3 regions of the Vibrio maritimus genome follow, and region 3 is predicted to be linked to each of the others. Evidence: predicted binding sites of a transcription regulator. Region 3 holds the regulator's gene; each other region holds the start of a gene.
What was found. Region 3 encodes MetJ, which represses methionine synthesis genes. Its sites were predicted from a motif close to TTAGACNTNTANANGTCTAA; they were not measured.
Positions count from the first base shown of each region.

Region 1: metH (methionine synthase) is a predicted target of MetJ. The motif match lies at 3,554-3,573, and genes of this name have one in related genera.
Region 2: metK (methionine adenosyltransferase) is a predicted target of MetJ. The motif match lies at 3,216-3,235, and genes of this name have one in related genera.

Region 1 covers NZ_CP090438.1:3,142,812-3,149,847, reverse strand. The annotation lists gene mltC (membrane-bound lytic murein transglycosylase MltC) at 1-1,106, shown strand, start outside; tRNA gene LY387_RS14295 (tRNA-Phe) at 1,232-1,307, shown strand; tRNA gene LY387_RS14290 (tRNA-Thr) at 1,364-1,439, shown strand; tRNA gene LY387_RS14285 (tRNA-Phe) at 1,447-1,522, shown strand; tRNA gene LY387_RS14280 (tRNA-Asn) at 1,575-1,650, shown strand; gene LY387_RS14275 (cation:proton antiporter) at 2,009-3,331, opposite strand; gene metH (methionine synthase) at 3,675-7,036, shown strand, end outside.
Region 2 covers NZ_CP090438.1:386,815-393,850, forward strand. The annotation lists gene LY387_RS01815 (endonuclease) at 1-161, opposite strand, end outside; gene LY387_RS01820 (SprT family zinc-dependent metalloprotease) at 231-740, opposite strand; gene LY387_RS01825 (DUF2189 domain-containing protein) at 813-1,607, opposite strand; gene metK (methionine adenosyltransferase) at 1,988-3,139, opposite strand; gene tkt (transketolase) at 3,450-5,462, shown strand; gene epd (erythrose-4-phosphate dehydrogenase) at 5,618-6,643, shown strand; gene LY387_RS01845 (phosphoglycerate kinase) at 6,796-7,036, shown strand, end outside.
Region 3 covers NZ_CP090438.1:250,423-257,458, forward strand. The annotation lists gene priA (primosomal protein N') at 1-433, opposite strand, end outside; gene rpmE (50S ribosomal protein L31) at 717-935, shown strand; gene LY387_RS01165 (malic enzyme-like NAD(P)-binding protein) at 1,267-2,526, shown strand; gene metJ (met regulon transcriptional regulator MetJ) at 2,619-2,939, opposite strand; gene LY387_RS01175 (O-succinylhomoserine (thiol)-lyase) at 3,211-4,380, shown strand; gene LY387_RS01180 (bifunctional aspartate kinase/homoserine dehydrogenase II) at 4,387-6,822, shown strand.

The DNA of each region.
Region 1 (7,036 bases), 690 kb from region 3:
TGCTATTGCTCGGTTGTAGCCGTGAGTTCATCGAAAAGATCTATGATGTGAACTACGAACCAACTAACCGCTTTGCTAAGAATTTGGCTCAACTGCCAGGCCAGTACGTTAAAGATGTTGCTGCACTGGATGCGCTTATCAGCAGCTTTAACGGCAACATCGAGAAGCGTTGGGGTAGCCGCGAGATTAAGGTTGCAGGCAAGAGTAACTACGTTAAATACATAGATAACTATTTGAGCCGTGCTGAGGTTAACTTCAGCAAAGGTTTGATTACCATAGAGACCGTATCACCGACAGAGCCTGAAAAGCACCTCAAAACAGCGATCGTGACGACGCTGCTTACACCAGATGATCCATCGAGTGTAGATTTGTTCTCATCAAAAGGGATTACGCTCGAAGGTCAGCCATTTTTGTACAATCAGGTTGTCGACCAAGAGAAGAAGCCGATTCAATGGACTTGGCGTGCCAATCGCTTTGCTGACTATCTGATCGCGAACAAGCTCAAGACTAAGAATGTTGATTACAAGAAGGCATATTACGTCGAGATCCCTATGGTTGCTGACCACTTTCAGCAGCGAAGTTACCAATATTCAGATATCGTTCGCCGCGCATCAAAGCGTTACGATATTCCAGAAGATCTGATTTACGCCATTATCAAAACCGAGAGTAGTTTCAACCCGTATGCTGTGAGCTGGGCGAATGCCTATGGCTTGATGCAGGTGGTGCCGAAGACGGCAGGGCGAGATGTGTTTAAGCTCGTGAAGAATAAACCGGGCGAACCAACCCCAGAGTACTTGTTTAATCCAGAGCAGAATATCGATACCGGCACGGCTTACTTTTACATTCTAAAAAACCGTTACCTTCGAGATGTGCGTCACCCACTGTCACTTGAATACAGCATGATATCGGCGTACAACGGTGGCACAGGTGGCGTATTGAATACATTCCATCGTACAGACCGAAAACGGGCGATGAATGATCTCAATTCACTCCAGCCTAATCAGGTTTATTGGGCACTGACTAAAAAGCACCCAAATGCTGAAGCTCGTCGTTATCTAGAGAAAGTGACTAAATTCAAAAAAGATTTTAATGCTGGAAAAGGCTAATTTTGCCAAATTTGCCTAAAACAAATACGATCCGCTGAAAAATGCAGCGCTTGAACGCTTTTTTAAAGTTTTTTTCAAAAAAGCGTTGACGGGAGGACCGAAAATCCGTTTAATAGCGCCCCGTTGCCCGGATAGCTCAGTCGGTAGAGCAGAGGATTGAAAATCCTCGTGTCGGTGGTTCGATTCCGCCTCCGGGCACCACAATTTAGATTGTTGGTGTTGTTAACAGAAACACGAGCAATAACAAATAAAGTGTCGCCGACTTAGCTCAGTAGGTAGAGCAACTGACTTGTAATCAGTAGGTCACCAGTTCGATTCCGGTAGTCGGCACCATTTATTTGCCTCGATAGCTCAGTTGGTAGAGCAGCGGATTGAAAATCCGCGTGTCGGTGGTTCGACTCCGCCTCGAGGCACCATTATTTAGTGTAAAGCTGATAATGGTCTTACGACCTAGCTTACACAAATAATTCCCCCTTAGTTCAGTTGGTAGAACGGCGGACTGTTAATCCGTATGTCGCAGGTTCGAGTCCCGCAGGGGGAGCCACTTTAAAGAAGGCCGTATCGAAAGATGCGGCCTTTTTGCATTTAATGCTCCCAAGCTTTATAAGCTTGATGTCGCAGAGCTAGCCGCCCGCGTACGAGTCCCGCAGGGGGAGCCACTTTAAAAAAGGCCGTATCGAAAGATACGGCCTTTTTGCATTTGATGCTCCCAAGCTTTGCAAGCTTGATGTCGCAGAGCTAGCCGCCCGCGTACGAGGCCCGAAGGGGGAGCCACTTTAAAGAAAGCCGCATCGAAAGATGCGGCTTTTTTGCATTTTAAATTTCCCAAACTTTTAGTCCATTCTGTAAAGCAATAAAAAAGCCCCGCAAATTCTGCGAGGCTATTTAGAGTCACTTTGCTGCTAATCCTGCTGAGCTTTTATCTCGCCATCAGGCTGCGTTTCTTTCTGCATCTCTTTCTCAGCTAACTTGGCTTTCTCAATCATAGGGGTAATGGTTGAACCTTGAATCAAGATGGAGAACACCACAACCGAGTAGGTCATGACCATGATGATCTCTTTAACGTCGATGAGCTTATCCTCAATCACCCAGATACCGGACGGGATAGAGAGTGCCATTGCCAGCGCAAGACCGCCGCGTAAGCCACCCCACGTTAAAATACGCACCGACCAAGGGTTATAGCGGCGATAGCGCTTAAAGCCCACGTAGGCCAGCGCTACACTCAAATAACGCGCACAAAGTACAAGCGGTATTGAAACGGCCATCATGATCCAGTCTTCTTGATGGAATTGGAATAGCAGCATCGACATACCGATGAGTAGGAACAGCACACCATTTAAGAATTCGTCTACAAGCTCCCAGAAGTGGTCGAGGTGTTCCTCTGACTGTTTTGAAAAGCCAATGTAACGTGTCCAGTTGCCAATCATAATGCCGGAAACGACCATAGATAATGGTCCAGATACATGTAGGAACTCTGCAAACGCATAGCCTGCGGTTGGTATACCTATCGTTAGTAGCAGCTCCATTGAGTGATCGTCTGTAGAGCTAATCAGATAGTGGAATACCAGACCTAGAACAAAGCCATAAACAATCCCGCCAATGGCTTCTTGTAAGAACAGCATAGTCACGCTGCCTACCGTTGGTGCCTCTGTGCCGAATGCAATCGTAAACAGGGTGACAAAGATAACCAGACCAAAACCATCGTTAAATAGGGATTCTCCTTCTACTTGCGTTGATACACGTTGTGGCGCATCCAACTTTTTAACGATCGCAAGAACGGCGATAGGGTCGGTAGGAGAGATCAAGGCGCCGAATAGCAAGCAGTAGATAAGATCAAATTGAAGGCCAATCAGTAAACAGAAGCCATACAGCACAAACCCGATAAAGAAGGTAGAGAATAGCGTCGCGCCTAAGGCGAGGACGGTAATTTCCCATTTTTGATCTTTAAGGTGGGGCAGTTTGATACCCAAACCACCGGCAAACAGCAGGAAGCCGAGGATCCCTTGGAGTAGGAAGTCTTCAAAATCGATATCAGCGACGGTTTCGGTCGCGAGTTCGGTTAACTGAAACCAATCATTTTGGCCTGCGATTAAGATGAGCAGTGATAGCATCATAGCGCCGGCAGTAATTGCAATGGTGGTTTGCATCTTACCTATCTTGCTATTTATTAGAGCAATTAACATGGCTGCTGCGGACAAAAAGCATAAAGTCTGATAGACGGACATCACTTCACCTAGATATGTAAATAAATGTTAATGAGATTTTGTTCTTCTCACCTGTGAATATCAATCACTATTTGTGAATTTATTCTTCGCACCTATAGATTAGGGCGAGTTACGCGATGTTGTTGTTTTTTATTCACTCAGTCGAGTGAGTAGACAACGAACAACTTGTTTCTGTTCCGAGAGTCCGATAATTTGAGGGGATAACAAATCAGTAAAGATTTTTTAGACGTCTAGATTTCTAAAAAATCTGTGATACGATGACAGCATTAGCAAGGAATGAGGCAGTATCGTGGGAAGCAGTAAGTACGTTGAAGGCAAGAAAGCTCTTAGCAAAAAAACTCAGATAGAAAATCAGCTCAAGCAGCGTATTCTTTTGATCGATGGTGGTATGGGCACCATGATCCAAGGATACAAACTTGAGGAAGAGGACTATCGCGGCGAGCGTTTTGCAGATTGGCAGTGTGATCTTAAAGGCAACAATGACCTTTTAGTATTAACTCAGCCAGACCTGATCAAAGAGATCCATAGCGCCTACCTAGAAGCGGGTGCGGACATTCTTGAAACTAACACCTTCAACGCCACCACGATCGCCATGGCTGACTACGAGATGGAATCACTGAGTGAGGAAATCAACTACGAAGCCGCTAGACTTGCCAGAATTGCTGCCGATGAGTGGACAGCTAAAACGCCAGAGCGACCTCGCTACGTTGCCGGTGTTCTTGGTCCAACCAACCGTACGTGTTCTATCTCCCCAGACGTAAATGATCCGGGCTACCGTAATGTTAGCTTTGATGAGCTGGTGGAAGCATACTCTGAATCCACTCGTGCGCTGATTCGCGGCGGCAGTGACCTAATCCTTATTGAAACCATTTTCGATACGCTGAATGCCAAAGCCTGTTCGTTCGCGGTTGAATCCGTGTTTGAAGAGCTAGGTATCGAGCTTCCAGTGATGATCTCAGGCACCATTACCGATGCGTCTGGTCGTACCCTTTCAGGGCAAACTACCGAAGCTTTCTACAACGCATTGCGCCACGTGAAGCCACTCTCTTTCGGCCTCAACTGTGCTCTCGGACCTGATGAGTTAAGACAATATGTTGAAGAGATGTCTCGCATCTCCGAAGGTTTTGTCTCTGCGCACCCGAATGCTGGTCTACCGAATGCCTTTGGTGAGTACGACCTTTCTCCTGAAGACATGGCTGAGCACATCGGTGAATGGGCACGAAGCGGCTTCCTAAACCTAGTGGGTGGCTGTTGTGGTACTACGCCTGAACACATTCGCCAGATGGCACAGGCTGTCGAGGGTGTGACTCCTCGTCCATTGCCTGAACTCCCTGTCGCTTGTCGGCTATCTGGTCTAGAGCCTCTTACCATCGAGAAGGAATCGCTATTCATTAACGTTGGTGAGCGTACCAACGTGACAGGTTCTGCTCGCTTTAAGCGCCTTATCAAAGAAGAGCTTTATGATGAAGCGCTAGAAGTGGCTCGTCAGCAAGTTGAAAATGGTGCGCAGATCATCGATATCAACATGGATGAGGGCATGCTAGATGCCGAAGCCTGTATGGTTCGATTCCTAAATCTGTGTGCCTCTGAGCCTGAGATCTCCAAAGTACCTATCATGGTGGATTCCTCAAAATGGGAAGTCATCGAAGCGGGCCTTAAGTGTATCCAAGGTAAGGGCATTGTTAACTCCATCTCGCTAAAAGAAGGCAAAGAGAAGTTTGTCGAGCAAGCGAAGCTGATCCGCCGTTATGGTGCAGCCGTTATCGTGATGGCGTTTGACGAAGTGGGTCAGGCGGAAACTCGCGAGCGTAAACTAGAAATCTGTACCAATGCTTATCGTATTCTTGTTGATGAAGTTGGCTTCCCACCAGAAGACATCATCTTTGACCCGAATATCTTCGCGGTAGCGACGGGTATTGAAGAGCACAACAACTATGCGGTCGACTTTATTGAGGCGGTAGCAGACATTAAGCGTGACCTGCCGCATGCGATGATCTCTGGTGGCGTATCGAATGTTTCGTTCTCGTTCCGTGGTAACAACTATGTTCGTGAAGCGATTCATGCGGTGTTCCTTTACCACTGTTTCAAGAACGGTATGGACATGGGTATTGTTAACGCCGGTCAGCTTGAGATCTACGATAACGTTCCAGACAAACTGCGTGAAGCGGTAGAAGATGTGGTACTCAACCGTCGTGAAGATGGTACTGAGCGACTATTGGACATTGCTGCTGAATACGCTAACAAAGGTGTTGGTAAAGAAGATGATGCCAGTGCACTAGAGTGGCGTACATGGCCAGTAGAGAAGCGTTTAGAGCATGCGCTTGTGAAAGGTATCACCGAGTTCATCGTCGAGGATACCGAAGAAGCGCGCGTCAATGCCTCAAAACCTCTCGAGGTGATTGAAGGTCCTTTAATGGATGGCATGAACGTGGTCGGTGACCTATTTGGTGAAGGTAAGATGTTCCTTCCTCAGGTAGTAAAATCGGCGCGTGTGATGAAGCAGGCCGTGGCGCACCTTGAACCATTTATCAATGCGTCTAAGCAAGCGGGCTCGAGCAACGGTAAGATTCTTCTTGCGACTGTTAAAGGTGATGTGCACGACATCGGTAAGAATATCGTTGGCGTGGTTTTGCAGTGTAACAACTACGAGATCATCGACCTTGGCGTCATGGTGCCTTGCGAAAAGATCCTTAAAGTTGCTAAAGAAGAGAACGTCGACATCATTGGTCTGTCAGGCCTTATTACGCCATCACTTGATGAAATGGTTCACGTCGCCAAAGAGATGGAGCGTCAAGGCTTCGACCTGCCGCTATTGATTGGCGGCGCGACGACATCCAAAGCACATACCGCGGTTAAGATTGAGCAGAACTACAGCGAGCCTGTGGTTTATGTCAACAACGCATCACGTGCAGTGGGTGTGTGTACTTCGCTACTTTCTAGCGAACTAAAACCTGCGTTTGTTGAGAAGCTAGATATTGATTACGAGCGTGTTCGTGATCAGCATAACCGCAAGAAACCACGCACTAAGCCAGTCACATTGGAAAAAGCGCGTGAAAACAAGGTAGATATCGACTGGCAGAATTACACGCCGCCAAAACCGGCTAAGCCAGGCGTGCACGTGTTTGAAGATTTCGATGTTGCGACACTGCGTAATTACATCGACTGGACACCATTCTTTATGACGTGGTCGCTGGTGGGCAAGTACCCAGTCATTCTAGAACACGAAGAAGTAGGTGAAGAGGCGAAGCGTTTGTACAAAGACGCTAACGACCTACTCGATCGCGTTGAACGAGAAGGGTTGCTAAAAGCCGCGGGCATGTGTGCATTGTTCCCTGCTGCTTCTGTGGGTGACGACATCGAAGTTTATACCGATGAAACACGCAGTGAAGTTCGCACTGTCCTTCATAACCTTCGCCAGCAAACTGAAAAACCAAAAGGCTTTAACTACTGTCTATCGGACTACATTGCACCGAAGGAGAGTGGCAAGCAAGATTGGATTGGTGCCTTCGCGGTAACCGGTGGCATTGGCGAACGAGAACTTGCCGATGAATACAAGGCGCAAGGTGATGATTACAATGCCATCATGATCCAAGCGGTAGCTGACCGATTGGCTGAAGCTTTTGCTGAGTACCTGCACGAGAAAGTGCGTAAAGAAATCTGGGGCTACTCTGCGGATGAAGCATTGTCGAACGACGATCTTATCCG
Region 2 (7,036 bases), 140 kb from region 3:
TTCCATTGAATATCACAGCCGCAATAGAAGCTCACAGGATGGTCGGCATAGATCTTTACCGCTTCTTTCTTCGCTTTACTAAAGCTACTAGGTGGTGCACCAACTGCTGTGATTGGAACGGTGATAGCCAATAGGGCGATAGAAATGAGAAAGCGGCGCATCATAGTAAGGTCTAAAAAAGGTTGAGATAACCTAGTGTAACTCGCAAAAAAGACCTTAGCTATCGATAGTTAGCTCAGTTGTTTACCTGTGTACTCTATGGTTTGGCCGCACTTTCGACAACGGTAGTTGGCTTGCTGGCGCAGGACCTTATTGTGGCGTCGTATGGTCACAGAAAATGTGTCGCATTGGCAGCGGTATTCAAACGTGCGCCCCTGTACCGACTGGATATTGAGTGAGTGTGTGGTGTTTGGCGCAATATGAAATACTTGGCTCATGACCATCTGCCACTCTTTGCCGTGCGGGCGCACGCGACCGAACAGCGCGAAGGTAATTAAATGGGCGACTTCATGGGGAATGACTTCGTCGATAAACGCTTGTTGGTTCTCGACAAAAAGCACTGGGTTTAAACGGACCTCCCAGGTCTGTAGATACGCTTTACCTGCGGCTTTTCCGCGCAGCTTGTAGTTGAGCGCTGGGACGGGGAAGTCTCTTTCAAAGTAGTGACGTGCACGCTCAATACAACGAGACAGTGTTTTTAAAGCAAGATAGTGAAGCTGCTCTGATAATTCTGCATCCACGAAGTTCAATCCAAACAAAAAGCGCCCAAACAGGGCGCTATTCTACTCAGGATGTGATGTTATGCCAACGCATCAGACATGATGCTTCTTCTTGATAGTCTCATGATATGCGTGCCAGGTTCCGTAGCCAAGAATCGGCATGGTCACAATCATTCCAATCCCATAGGTGGCAAAGCCAATTAAAATACCGCCGCAGATGATAAGAGCCCACACTATCATGGCTGGAACGTTGGATTTCACCGCATTAAAGCTGGTGAAGACCGCGGTCATGATGTCGACTCGACGCTCCATCATAAGAGGGATCGAGAAGGCTGAGATGCTGAAAATTACCGCTGCGATAACCGCGCCAACAACACTGCCGGTAATCAAAAACGGCGCGAACTCGGTTAGGGGAGCGCCTTGCACTGATGGGTAGAGCGCATGTAACAGCGCAGCGATACGCATCCAAAATATCATCGCTACCGCAAGTAACACGGCAAACGCCCATTGTGATGATGAGTTGCGACCAATCGCTTTCATGGAATGGAACAGGCTCGGTTTGTGCCCTTTTTCTCTCTCCCAAGCGGCATCATAAAGACCCAGCGCCAAGAAAGGCCCGATAAGCATATAAACCACGAGACTTGGCATAATGACGAGGTGTGTACCTTGCCATTGCACCAATAGAACGATCGCGACCGCAGCTGCGGTAAAGCAGAGCCCGTAGAAAGCACTAATGATTGGCATACGTATGAGGTCATGCAAGCCGAGCGCAAGCCAGTGGAATGGGGCTGATACACTCAGTTGGTTGCACGGAATGGTTTTAGCGTAATCTTGATCCCTGACTTCATGTTTCTTCTGGAAGTCATCAGAATTTACAGTTCGAGGCATATGTCCTCCCTGATTGACAAACTGGCCTTCGTTTTATCAGGGCATGGCGCTAATAGTCGCGGTGTTAACACGAGCAGTGACTCTCGCCGCAGTTGACGTGTCCTTACCAGCTTACCGTTATTAGCGTCTTCCCCTCTTAAGTGCTCTATTTTGCATACGAACAAACCGAGCAAATTGGTCTATTCGCAAGGGCACTTTTGATTAACTATTGACCGTGTTACAGGAAAACACAATTTTCAAAAGGGTATTAAATCAAAGCCATCTGAGTTGAAGTTAACAACTTTGTAATAAAGTGTTTGAAAAGACAGGATTAAAAAAATAAAAAAGCCCTCAAAAAAATTTGAGGGCTTTTTTGGAGTAAATACTCAGACTAAGAGTAATTACAGACCAGCGAAATCACGTAGGATGGCTGCTTTGTCTGTCGCTTCCCAAGGGAACTCTTCACGACCGAAGTGACCGTATGCTGCAGTCTTCTTATAGATAGGTTGCAGTAGGTTTAGCATCTCTTGCAGGCCATATGGACGCAGGTCGAAGTTTTGACGAACCGCCTCTACGATGATGTCGTGAGAAACTTTTTCAGTACCAAATGTCTCAACCATGATAGATGTTGGATCAGCAACACCGATTGCGTAAGACAGTTGGATCTCACAACGGTCAGCCATACCAGCCGCTACGATGTTCTTCGCTACATAACGTGCTGCGTATGCTGCGGAGCGGTCAACTTTTGATGGATCTTTACCAGAGAATGCACCGCCACCGTGACGAGCTGCGCCGCCGTAGGTATCAACGATGATCTTACGACCCGTTAGACCACAGTCACCCATAGGACCACCGATTACGAAACGACCGGTTGGGTTGATGAAGAAGTTGGTTTCTTTGTTGATCCACTCAGATGGTAGTACTGGCTTGATGATCTCTTCCATTACTGCTTCACGCAGGTCAGGTGTTGAGATTGAATCACAGTGCTGAGTTGAAAGAACAACCGCATCGATACCAACGATCTTACCTTGGTCGTATTGGAACGTTACCTGAGACTTAGCGTCAGGACGTAGCCAAGGCAGAGTGCCGTTCTTACGTACTTCCGCTTGCTTTTGAACAAGACGGTGAGAGTAAGTGATAGGTGCTGGCATTAGGATGTCAGTTTCGTTGGTTGCGTAACCGAACATGATGCCTTGGTCGCCCGCGCCTTGCTCTTTTGGATCTTCTTTATCAACACCTTGGTTGATGTCTGGAGACTGCTTACCGATGGTGTTTAGAACGGCACAAGAGTCTGCGTCAAAACCCATGTCAGAGTGAACGTAGCCGATTTCGCGAACAGTTTCACGAGTTAGCTCTTCGATGTCTACCCATGCTGAAGTAGTGATCTCACCACCCACCATCACCATGCCAGTCTTAACGTAAGTTTCACAAGCAACACGTGCTTTTGGATCTTGTTCTAGGATTGCATCAAGAACCGCGTCAGAGATTTGGTCTGCGATTTTATCTGGATGGCCTTCTGATACTGACTCAGAAGTAAACAGGTGCTTAGCCATGAGAGCTCCAATTACTGTTTTTAAGCGAGTGTCGAATCACTCACTTGTAATAAATTCAATGATATATAGTAGGTGTATCTACATCTAGACGTCTATTCTAGTCATCAATGTTCGATTAGCAAGCGATTTTTGCTTTTAACATATAGCCAAACGTTTGCCTATTTTACGCGTGGATCGCCACATTCCGGCGACATTATTCGGCGATAATGCCAAAAAATGACGGTAAATCGTTTGCAGAGACTATATGGCTTTGCGACAATAGCCGCCGCTGATTATTCAATCAGTCTATGAAAAACTTGGAATTCGCTTAATGCACTCAGGAGCAGACATGTCTTCTCGTAAACAACTCGCTAATGCAATCCGCGCGCTAAGCATGGATGGTGTTCAACAAGCTAACTCAGGTCACCCAGGTGCACCAATGGGTATGGCAGATATCGCTGAAGTTCTTTGGCGTTCTCACCTAAATCACAACCCGTCAAACCCAGAGTGGGCTGACCGCGACCGTTTCGTACTGTCAAACGGCCACGGCTCAATGCTGATTTACTCTCTGCTTCACCTAAGCGGTTACGAGCTATCAATTGACGATCTTAAAAACTTCCGTCAACTGCACTCAAAAACACCAGGTCACCCAGAGTACGGTTATGCACCAGGTATCGAGACGACGACGGGTCCACTAGGTCAAGGCATCACTAACGCGGTTGGTATGGCGATTGCTGAGAAATCTCTTGCAGCGCAGTTCAACAAAGAAGGTCACGATATCGTTGACCACTTCACTTATGTCTTCATGGGTGATGGCTGTCTGATGGAAGGTATCTCTCACGAAGCGTGTTCACTAGCGGGTACCCTAGGTCTAGGCAAGCTGATCGCGTTCTGGGATGACAACGGTATCTCTATCGATGGTGAAGTGGAAGGTTGGTTCTCTGATGACACACCTAAGCGCTTCGAAGCTTACGGCTGGCACGTAATCCCTGCAGTAGACGGTCACGATGCTGACGCGATCAATGCAGCGATTGAAGCGGCAAAAGCGGATCCACGTCCAACACTTATCTGTACTAAAACCATCATCGGTTTTGGTTCACCAAACAAAGCGGGCTCTCACGACTGTCACGGTGCACCACTAGGTCACGACGAAATTGCAGCAGCGCGTGAATTCCTAGGTTGGGAACACGGTCCATTCGAAATCCCTGCTGACATCAAAGCAGAGTGGGATGCAAACGAAGCGGGTAACGCAAAAGAAGCAGCTTGGAACGAGAAGCTAGCAGCTTATGAAGCGGCTTACCCAGAGCTTGCGGCTGAGTTTAAGCGTCGTGTGAACGGTGAGCTTCCTGCTCAGTGGGAACAAGAAGCAAGCAAGATCATTGCTGACCTTCAAGCAAACCCTGCAAACATTGCATCACGTAAAGCGTCGCAAAACGCACTAGAAGCGTTCGGTAAGATGCTTCCTGAATTCATGGGCGGCTCTGCTGACCTAGCGCCATCAAACCTAACCATGTGGTCTGGTTCTCAGTCGCTAACGGCTGACGATGCGTCTGGTAACTACATCCACTACGGTGTACGTGAATTCGGTATGACAGCGATCATCAACGGTATCGCTCTGCACGGTGGTTTCGTACCATACGGTGCAACTTTCCTAATGTTCATGGAATACGCACGCAACGCAATGCGTATGGCTGCACTGATGAAAGTGCAAAACATTCAGGTTTACACTCACGACTCTATCGGTCTGGGTGAAGATGGCCCGACGCACCAACCGGTTGAGCAAATCGCATCACTACGTGTGACGCCAAACATGAGCACATGGCGTCCATGTGACCAGGTTGAGTCTGCAGTGGCTTGGAAATACGCAATTGAACGTAAAGACGGCCCAACATCGCTGATCTTCTCTCGTCAAAACCTAACACAGCAAGATCGTGACGCTGAGCAGCTAGCAAACGTTGCTAAAGGTGGTTACATCCTGAAGGATTGCGAAGGCACGCCAGAGCTAATCCTTATTGCGACAGGTTCTGAAGTTGAGCTAGCAACAAATGCTTACGCTGAGCTAACGGCTGAAGGTAAGAAAGTACGCGTAGTGTCTCTTCCTTCAACTGACGTATTTGACGCGCAAGATGAAGCATACCGTGAAGCCGTTCTTCCAGCGGCAGTGACTAAGCGTATCGCGGTTGAAGCGGGTATTGCGGACTACTGGTACAAGTATGTTGGCTTCGGCGGCAAGATCATCGGTATGACGACATTCGGTGAGTCTGCACCAGCAGGCGAGCTATTCAAGATGTTCGGCTTCACAACGGAAAACGTTGTGAACACGGCAAAAGAGCTGCTTGCATAAGCACCTTTCTTCTTGAAATGAAAAACCGAGCCTAGTGCTCGGTTTTTTTCTGGGTCGAGAAACTCATTGTCACCAGCTTACAACTCTTGATGCGAAAGCAACCGTTATCGGTTACCATGCAAGCCTTTATCACGTGAACAAAAAGGCGTAATGCGATGCTAAGAGTGGCAATTAATGGCTTTGGACGCATTGGACGGAATGTACTCAGAGCGCTATACGAAAGCGAGAAGAACGACCAAATTAAAGTCGTCGCCGTTAACGAGTTGGCGCAACCTGAAGCGATGGCTCACCTGCTTCAATACGATACCAGTCATGGTCGTTTTGATAAGAAGGTGTCTCATGACCAAGAGCATTTGTACCTTACGCATAAAGATGGTCAGTTCGACACCATTCGTATTTTGCACCTTGAAGACATCAGCCTGTTGCCATGGAAAAACCTAGAGGTTGATATCGTATTAGATTGCACTGGTGTATTCGGTAGCCGCGCTGATGGCGAGAAACATATCGAAGCTGGCGCAAAGAAGGTGCTGTTTTCTCACCCAGGCAGCAATGATCTTGATAACACCGTTATCTACGGTGTTAACCACCATACCCTGACCAAAGATCACACCATAGTCTCGAATGGTTCTTGTACCACGAACTGTATCGTGCCGGTTATTCAAGCGTTAGATGAAGCCTTTGGTATCGATTCTGGGACTATCACCAGCATTCACTCTTCAATGAATGATCAACAAGTTATCGACGCTTACCATGGTGATCTACGCCGTACACGCTCAGCCAGTTTATCCATCATTCCGGTGGATACGAAACTCCATAAGGGCATCGAACGCATCTTTCCGAAATTTTCTAACAAATTTGAAGCAATTTCTGTAAGAGTGCCAACAATTAACGTCACCGCTATGGATCTTAGTGTAACTATAAATACGAATGTGAAAGTTAATGACGTAAATCAAGTCATTATTAACGCTTCTCGGTGTACATTAGACGGCATTGTTGACTATACTGAAGCACCGCTGGTTTCCGTGGACTTTAACCACGACCCGCACAGCGCCATTGTTGATGGGACACAGACTCGAGTGAGTGACGGTCGTCTAGTCAAAATGCTGGTGTGGTGCGACAACGAGTGGGGCTTTGCTAACCGCATGTTAGACACCGCGTTAGCAATGCAAGCGTCTCAGTAGTATCAAGGGCGCTCTTGGGGAAAAATATTAATTTCGAAGGTTGAAATTAATATTCATGAGCCCAATATAAGTAAGCAGTTGATGAATTCTAAAACTTGGCAAGAAGCCGGGTTTCAAAAACTTTATTTATTTTTTAGTTGAGAGGACTAAACATGTCTGTAATCAAGATGACTGACCTGGATCTAGCAGGTAAACGCGTATTTATCCGTGCTGATCTGAACGTACCTGTAAAAGACGGTAAAGTAACATCTGACGCTCGTATCATTGCGTCTCTACCAACCATCAAGCACTGCCTAGAAGCTGGCGCTAAAGTTATGGTTACGTCTCACCTTGGTCGTCCTACTGAAGGCGAGTACGCAGAAGAATTCTCTCTACAACCTGTAGTTAACTACC
Region 3 (7,036 bases):
TATGCATGACTTTGGCTTGCTTCACCGCTCGCCCAAAGCCAGACATTAATTGAGTCTTGCCAGCTTCTGTGATCTGCCACTCCACGGTTGCGGCAAATTCAGCTGGCTTGCCTTTTCTAAGAGCTGCGGGTAGGGCGTTACTCAAGGTGTCGCCGAGTGGATGCTGGTAATAAAGGCTGCACCATGAGATAAGGTCAAAAAGAGGTTTAGACCAAACCGGCGCGGTATCTAATGCTGCTTTTATCGGCTTGAGTTTGTCTATTGGAAACTCAGACTCATGGCTAAACTGCATCACAATACCGACGAGCGTTTTTGGTCCAAATGGAACAGATACGCGCCCGCCAACCACAGGAAAAAGGTGGGCAGGGACGAGGTAGTCAAACTGTTTATCAAGTGGGACTGGAAGAGCCACTCGAGCGACATTTGGGCGCATAGTTAGGTCGATATTGATAAAGAAGACGTCTATTCTAACGGTATGGGTCGCCTTGTATAGACTGGATAATCAATTTATCGGCTAAGGCTCACCGAAGGTGGCGAAAAAAGTCGCAATTTTAGTTGATTCCCTTGGCACTATTCATTACTATACTGCGCCTTGATGGCATGGCTTCTTGCTTTCATATTGAAAAGCAAAGCGATGGTATCATCTATTTATTAACTACGTGTGGTGTCCGGCTTAGAATCGGATGGCGACACGGCCTAAATTATTGAGGTTTCCCATGAAAGCTGGTATCCACCCAGAATACAAAGCTGTAACAGCAACTTGCTCTTGCGGCAACACATTCGAATTCAACTCTACTCTAGGTAAAGATTCTATCCACCTAGACGTATGTGACAAGTGCCACCCATTCTACACTGGTAAGCAACGTATCGTTGATACTGGCGGCCGTGTTGATCGCTTCAACAAGCGTTTCGGTGCTCTATCTAGCAAGAAGTAATTATTACTTTTGCAGATTAAAAAAGGACGCTTCGGCGTCCTTTTTGCTTTTTAGCTGTTTGTTTACCTGTCAACATCCGCTTGCATAACGTGCTACCTATCTCTACTTTTTTCTTCGCTTCGTCCCTTCCATCCATTCAAAAGCCTAATAAACTCGCGTAGTATTAGTCCGTCAGAGTAATGAACATCAGAGATACCTCCTCTCCGTTCAAATGTACCCACTCTGTGTGTGTAACCCTTTAGAAGCAACGCGAATAAAAATAAACGGGCTTATACTCATAACAACATCACTTAAGTAACTAATCAGTCTTATAAAAGCAGGATAGCTAACCATGTCCGATGACCATCAAATTGACGAATTTCGCCAGCAAGCGCTTGATTACCATGCCAACCCTGTACCTGGAAAAATCGAAGTAGCATTAACTAAACCCGCCAACTCAGCAGCTGATCTCGCACTGGCCTACAGCCCTGGTGTTGCAGAACCTGTGCGTGAAATCGCGCAAAATGCCGAGAATGTTTATAAATACACTGCGAAAGGCAATATGGTCGCAGTGATCTCTAACGGTACCGCAATCCTAGGTCTCGGTAACCTAGGTCCAATGGCTTCTAAGCCAGTTATGGAAGGTAAAGCCTTACTGTTTAAACGCTTCGCGGGCCTAGATTCCATTGATATTGAAGTAAAACACCGCACTATCGATGAGTTCGTAGATACGGTTGCGAACATCTCAGACACCTTTGGTGGTATTAACCTAGAAGATATTAAGGCACCAGACTGTTTTGAGATTGAACGACGCCTTATCGAGCGTTGTGATGTGCCGGTATTCCACGATGACCAGCACGGTACGGCGATTGTTACTGCTGCAGGCATGCTCAACGCTATCGAGCTTCAGGGCAAAGATCTGAAAGAAACCACTATTGTCTGTCTAGGTGCAGGCGCGGCGGCGATCGCGTGTATGGAGCTGTTGATCAAATGTGGCGCGATGCGTGAGAAGATCTACATGCTGGATCGCAAAGGTGTGATCCACACTCGTCGTGACGATCTTAACGAATACAAAGAGCTGTTTGCCAACAACACTGATAAGCGCACGCTAGAAGATGTGATCGAAGGCGCGGACCTATTCTTAGGTGTATCGGGTCCTGATTTGTTGCCACCAGAAGCACTTAAGCTGATGGCGGACAAGCCAATCGTATTTGCGTGTTCAAACCCAGATCCAGAAATCAAACCTGAGCTTGCTCATCAGGTTCGTGATGACCTAATTATGGGTACAGGTCGTTCAGACTACCCGAACCAGGTAAACAACGTGCTGTGTTTCCCGTTTATCTTCCGTGGCGCTCTTGATGTGCGTGCAAGTGAGATTAATGATGAGATGAAACTGGCAGCGGTAGAAGCGATTCGTGAGCTAGCGAAAGAACCTGTACCACAAGACGTACTTAATGCCGCGGGTGTTGAGGCGTTGACCTTTGGTAAGGACTACATCATTCCAAAACCAATGGATCCACGTTTGCTTCCTCGTGTGGCTAAAGCGGTAGCGAAAGCCGCGGTTGAATCTGGTGTGGCTCGTATTGAGTTGCCTGATAGCTATATGGCTTAAGGTTGTTAGTTTAGAGGTGTTGGTGCAAGCCAAGTGCTCTAAAACGAAAAAAGAGGGTCGTGATGACCCTCTTTTTTTATGATTTGATTTACTTACTCTTCATCAAACGCTTCAAACTCAATCCCCATCGCCGTCATCAGCTCTTTCGCTTCTGTTGGGATATCATCAGGACGGTCTTTTCTTAAATCTTCGTCGGTTGGAAGCGGCTGGCCAGTGTAGGCGTGCAGGAAAGCTTCGCACAAGAGTTCACTGTTGGTTGCATGGCGTAGGTTATTGATTTGGCGACGAGTACGCTCATCGGTCAATACCTTTAGCACCTTCAGCGGGATAGACACTGTGATTTTTTTTACCTGCTCGCTTTTCTTACCGTGCTCCGCATATGGGCTAATGTATTCACCATTCCAATCTGCCATTACACACCTTCGCTCTGTTAATCATAAATAGTAGTAATAAGAATGCTGCAATTTTAGCGGGATTTACTGCCATAAGCAAAGACATATAGACGTCTAGAAGTGTTGACGTCTCACATTTTGGAAAGTAAAGTGGGGCAACGAATGTGGACATTTATTTTAATGCAATGTTAATTCTTTAACGTTTGTGGCGTTTGCCGGTTCCCATATTACCGGTAAAAGTAGACACTGTGGTTACACCAACTAGCCATGCGATCTGAGAAAGGAAGTTTCTATGAGCAATCGGAAGCCAGCGACAATAGCCGTACGTACTGGTATCGAATCGGATACCCAGCATCACGCTGTGGTGCCACCTATTTATCTCTCTACTAACTATGGTTTCCCTGCGTTTGGGGAAGTGCCGACTTACGATTACACCCGCTCAGGAAACCCAAACCGAGGTTTGTTAGAAACTGCTTTGTATGAGCTGGAGTCTGGTAAAGGCGCGGTAGTGACGAACTGTGGTACTTCTGCACTCAATCTTTGGGTTTCTGCTTTCTTAGGTCCAGAAGACACAATTATTGCTCCCCATGACTGTTATGGTGGCACGTACCGCTTGTTCAACACGCGTGCGCAAAAAGGTGACTTCAAGGTTAATTTTGTCGACCAAAGTGACGAGCAAGCCTTCGATGCTGCGCTTGAGCAAAAACCAAAACTTATCTTGCTTGAAACGCCGTCTAACCCACTTGTGCGTGTTGTCGATATTGCCGCCGTGTGTGAAAAAGCGAAAAAGGTCGGTGCGCTTGTAGCAGTAGACAATACCTTTTTGACACCTGTGTACCAAAAGCCTCTCGAGCTTGGCGCAGACTTTGTGATTCACTCAACGACCAAGTATATCAACGGTCACTCTGACGTGATTGGTGGCGTGGTGATCACCAAAACGGAAGAGCATGCAGAAGAGCTCGCATGGTGGGGCAACTGCATCGGTGCGACGGGTACGCCTTTTGATAGCTACATGACTTTGCGCGGTATTCGTACCCTTGGCGCACGTATGCGCGTCCATGAAGAAAGCTCGCAACAGATCCTAGATTTTCTTAAGCCGCAACCATTGGTAAAAGTGATTTATCACCCAAGCCTGCCTGAGCACCCTGGTCATGAGATTGCTAAGAAGCAGCAGTCTGGCTTTGGCTCTATGTTGAGCTTTGAGTTCGCGGGTAGCTTTGAGCAGCTTAAGTACTTTGTTGGTGAGCTAGAGCTATTCTCGCTCGCAGAGTCTCTTGGCGGCGTCGAAAGTCTGATTTGTCACCCAGCGTCTATGACGCACCGTGCGATGGGCGAAGAAGCACTAGCCGAAGCGGGCGTTTCTCAGCAGCTCCTTCGCCTCTCTGTTGGTCTAGAGGACGCGCAAGATCTGATTGATGACCTTGCCCAAGCGTTTGAGAAAGCATCTGCATTTAAAGGATAAGCCGGCATGAGTCAAAGCAGTACCCTGAATAACAAACAAGGTAAGCAGTTGCACAAATTTGGCGGCAGCAGCTTAGCGGACCCTGAATGTTATCGCCGTGTGGTCTCTATCTTAAAGGACTACTCTAATGAAGAAGACCTTATCGTGGTCTCGGCGGCGGGTAAAACCACTAACCGTCTAATCGAATTTCTAGATGCGCTCAATAAAGATGGGCGCATTGCGCACGAGCACCTACAGGCGCTTCGTCAGTTTCAGACTGAGCTGGTGGAGTCACTACTAACAGGTGAAGAAGCCGAAGGTCTTGTGTCTCAGTTACACGATGAGTTTAGCACGCTTGGTGAGCTTAGCTATCCGCTCACAGACGCTGAGCGCGCATCGGTACTAGGACATGGCGAGGTGTGGTCTTCACGTCTACTGGCAGCACTGCTTAGACAGAGCGATTTGCCTGCAGTGGCACAAGACGCAAGAGCCTTCCTTCGCGCTGAGTTCGGCACTCAGCCAGAGGTAGACCGCGCTAAATCGTACCCGCTGATCAAAGAAGTATTGGCGCAACATGCGCATCACCGTGTCGTGATCACTGGCTTTATGGCGCAAAGTGAATGCGGCGAAACCGTGCTGCTGGGTCGTAATGGCTCTGACTATTCTGCTACTGTCATTGGCGCATTGGCGGAAGTGTCATGCGTGACGATTTGGAGTGACGTGGCAGGTGTGTACAGCGCGGATCCACGCGTGGTGAGCGATGCATGTCTATTGCCTTTGCTGCGTTTAGATGAAGCCAGCGAATTGGCACGTCTTGCAGCACCTGTATTGCACAGTCGTACGCTTCAGCCTGTTGCTCAAAGCGCGATGGACTTGAATCTACGCTGTAGCTATCAGCCTGAGTCCGGGTCAACACGCATTGAGCGTGTGCTTGCATCGGGGCGCGGCGCAAAAATTATCACGTCACTCGATGAAGTACTGCTTATTGAACTGGCATTTGGTGCGGGTCACGATTTTGAACGTGCACAGACTGAAGTGCTTAATAGTCTTAAGCGCGCACAGTTGGCACCGTTAGCGTTTGAAGCGCAGGCGGACCAATCTAGAATTCGCCTTGCTTATACCGCGGAAATTGCCTCTGGCGCGCTTACTGAGCTGCAAGACCTAGCGATTGAAGCGGAAATTAAGCTAAAAGAAGGCTATTCCATGCTGGCTGCGGTAGGGGCGGGCGTGACTAAAAATGCCAATCACTGTTTTGGCTTCTATCAGCAACTTAAACATGCGCCAGTTGAGTTCATCTCCGAAGCTGAGTCGCAATTGAGTCTTGCAGCTGTGCTACGTAAGTCAGACATTCAACCTCTCGTGAAGTCGGTCCATACTCAGCTATTCCAAGCGCAAAAGCGTGTTGCGGTGGCGCTGTGCGGTAAGGGCAATATTGGCTCAAGCTGGTTATCTCTATTTAAAGAGCAGAAAAGCGAGCTCGAGAAACGCCGTGGTATGAGTTTCAACTTAGTCGCAGTTATCGATAGCCAGACTTATTGGTTTGATGAAGATGGCATCGACGAGCAGCAGGTGCTCGCGCGCTATGAAGATGAAGCGATTGAATACCAAGGTGACATCTGGCTACAGCGCCTAGCGGCACTTCAAGGCTACGACGAAGGCGTGGTGTTAGACGTAACAGCGAGTGCGGCACTGGCGGAAAGATACGTCAGCATCGCAGAGCATGGTCTCCACCTTATCTCAGCAAACAAGGTTGCGGGCTCTGCTCCAAGTAATGACTATCACGCCGTGCAAGATGCGTTTTCGAAAACCGGTCGTCACTGGCTCTACAATGCCACTGTGGGCGCGGGGTTACCAATAAACCATACCGTTCGTGACCTTCGTGAAAGTGGTGATGATATCGTTGCGCTTTCAGGGATATTCTCAGGCACCTTGTCGTGGTTGTTCCAGCAGTTTGACGGCTCTGTACCATTTGCTGAGCTTGTCGACCTAGCGTGGCAGCAGGGCTTAACCGAGCCGGACCCTCGCTCAGATCTTGATGGCTCTGATGTGATGCGTAAGCTCGTTATCTTAGCTCGTGAATCGGGGCTCGATATCGAGCCTGACGCCGTCGAAGTGGAATCTTTGGTTCCTGAAGAGCTTGCTGAGCTATCGCTAGAGGGCTTCTTTGAGAAAGCCACACTGCTTAGTGAGATCTTGCAAGAGCGTTTAGAGAAGGCTCAACGTGAAGACAAAGTGCTGCGATACGTTGCTCGTTTAGATCGACAAGGTAAGGCTCGTGTAGGGATTGAAGCGCTATCGAAAGAGCATGCGCTGGCAAACCTTTTACCTTGCGACAATATCTTTGCGATTGAGAGTAAGTGGTACAAAGATAATCCGTTGGTTATTCGTGGTCCTGGTGCTGGGCGTGAAGTGACGGCTGGAGCGATTCAGTCGGATTTGAATTTGATGTCGAGCTTTTTTTGATTGATAGCTTTTAAGAGCAAAAGCAAAAGCAAAAGCAAAAGCAAAAGCAAAAGCAAAAGCAAAAGCAAGATTAAGAGCTATACCCCCTCTAGCTCCCCCTATATTAGGGGGAGAATGACGGGCTCGCTCCTATCGTCGCGTAGCCTATAGCGAGATCATAGGCGATGCGCAGCTAGCCGTTGTTCCTCCCCTTACAAGCGGGCGCGTAGCCGGG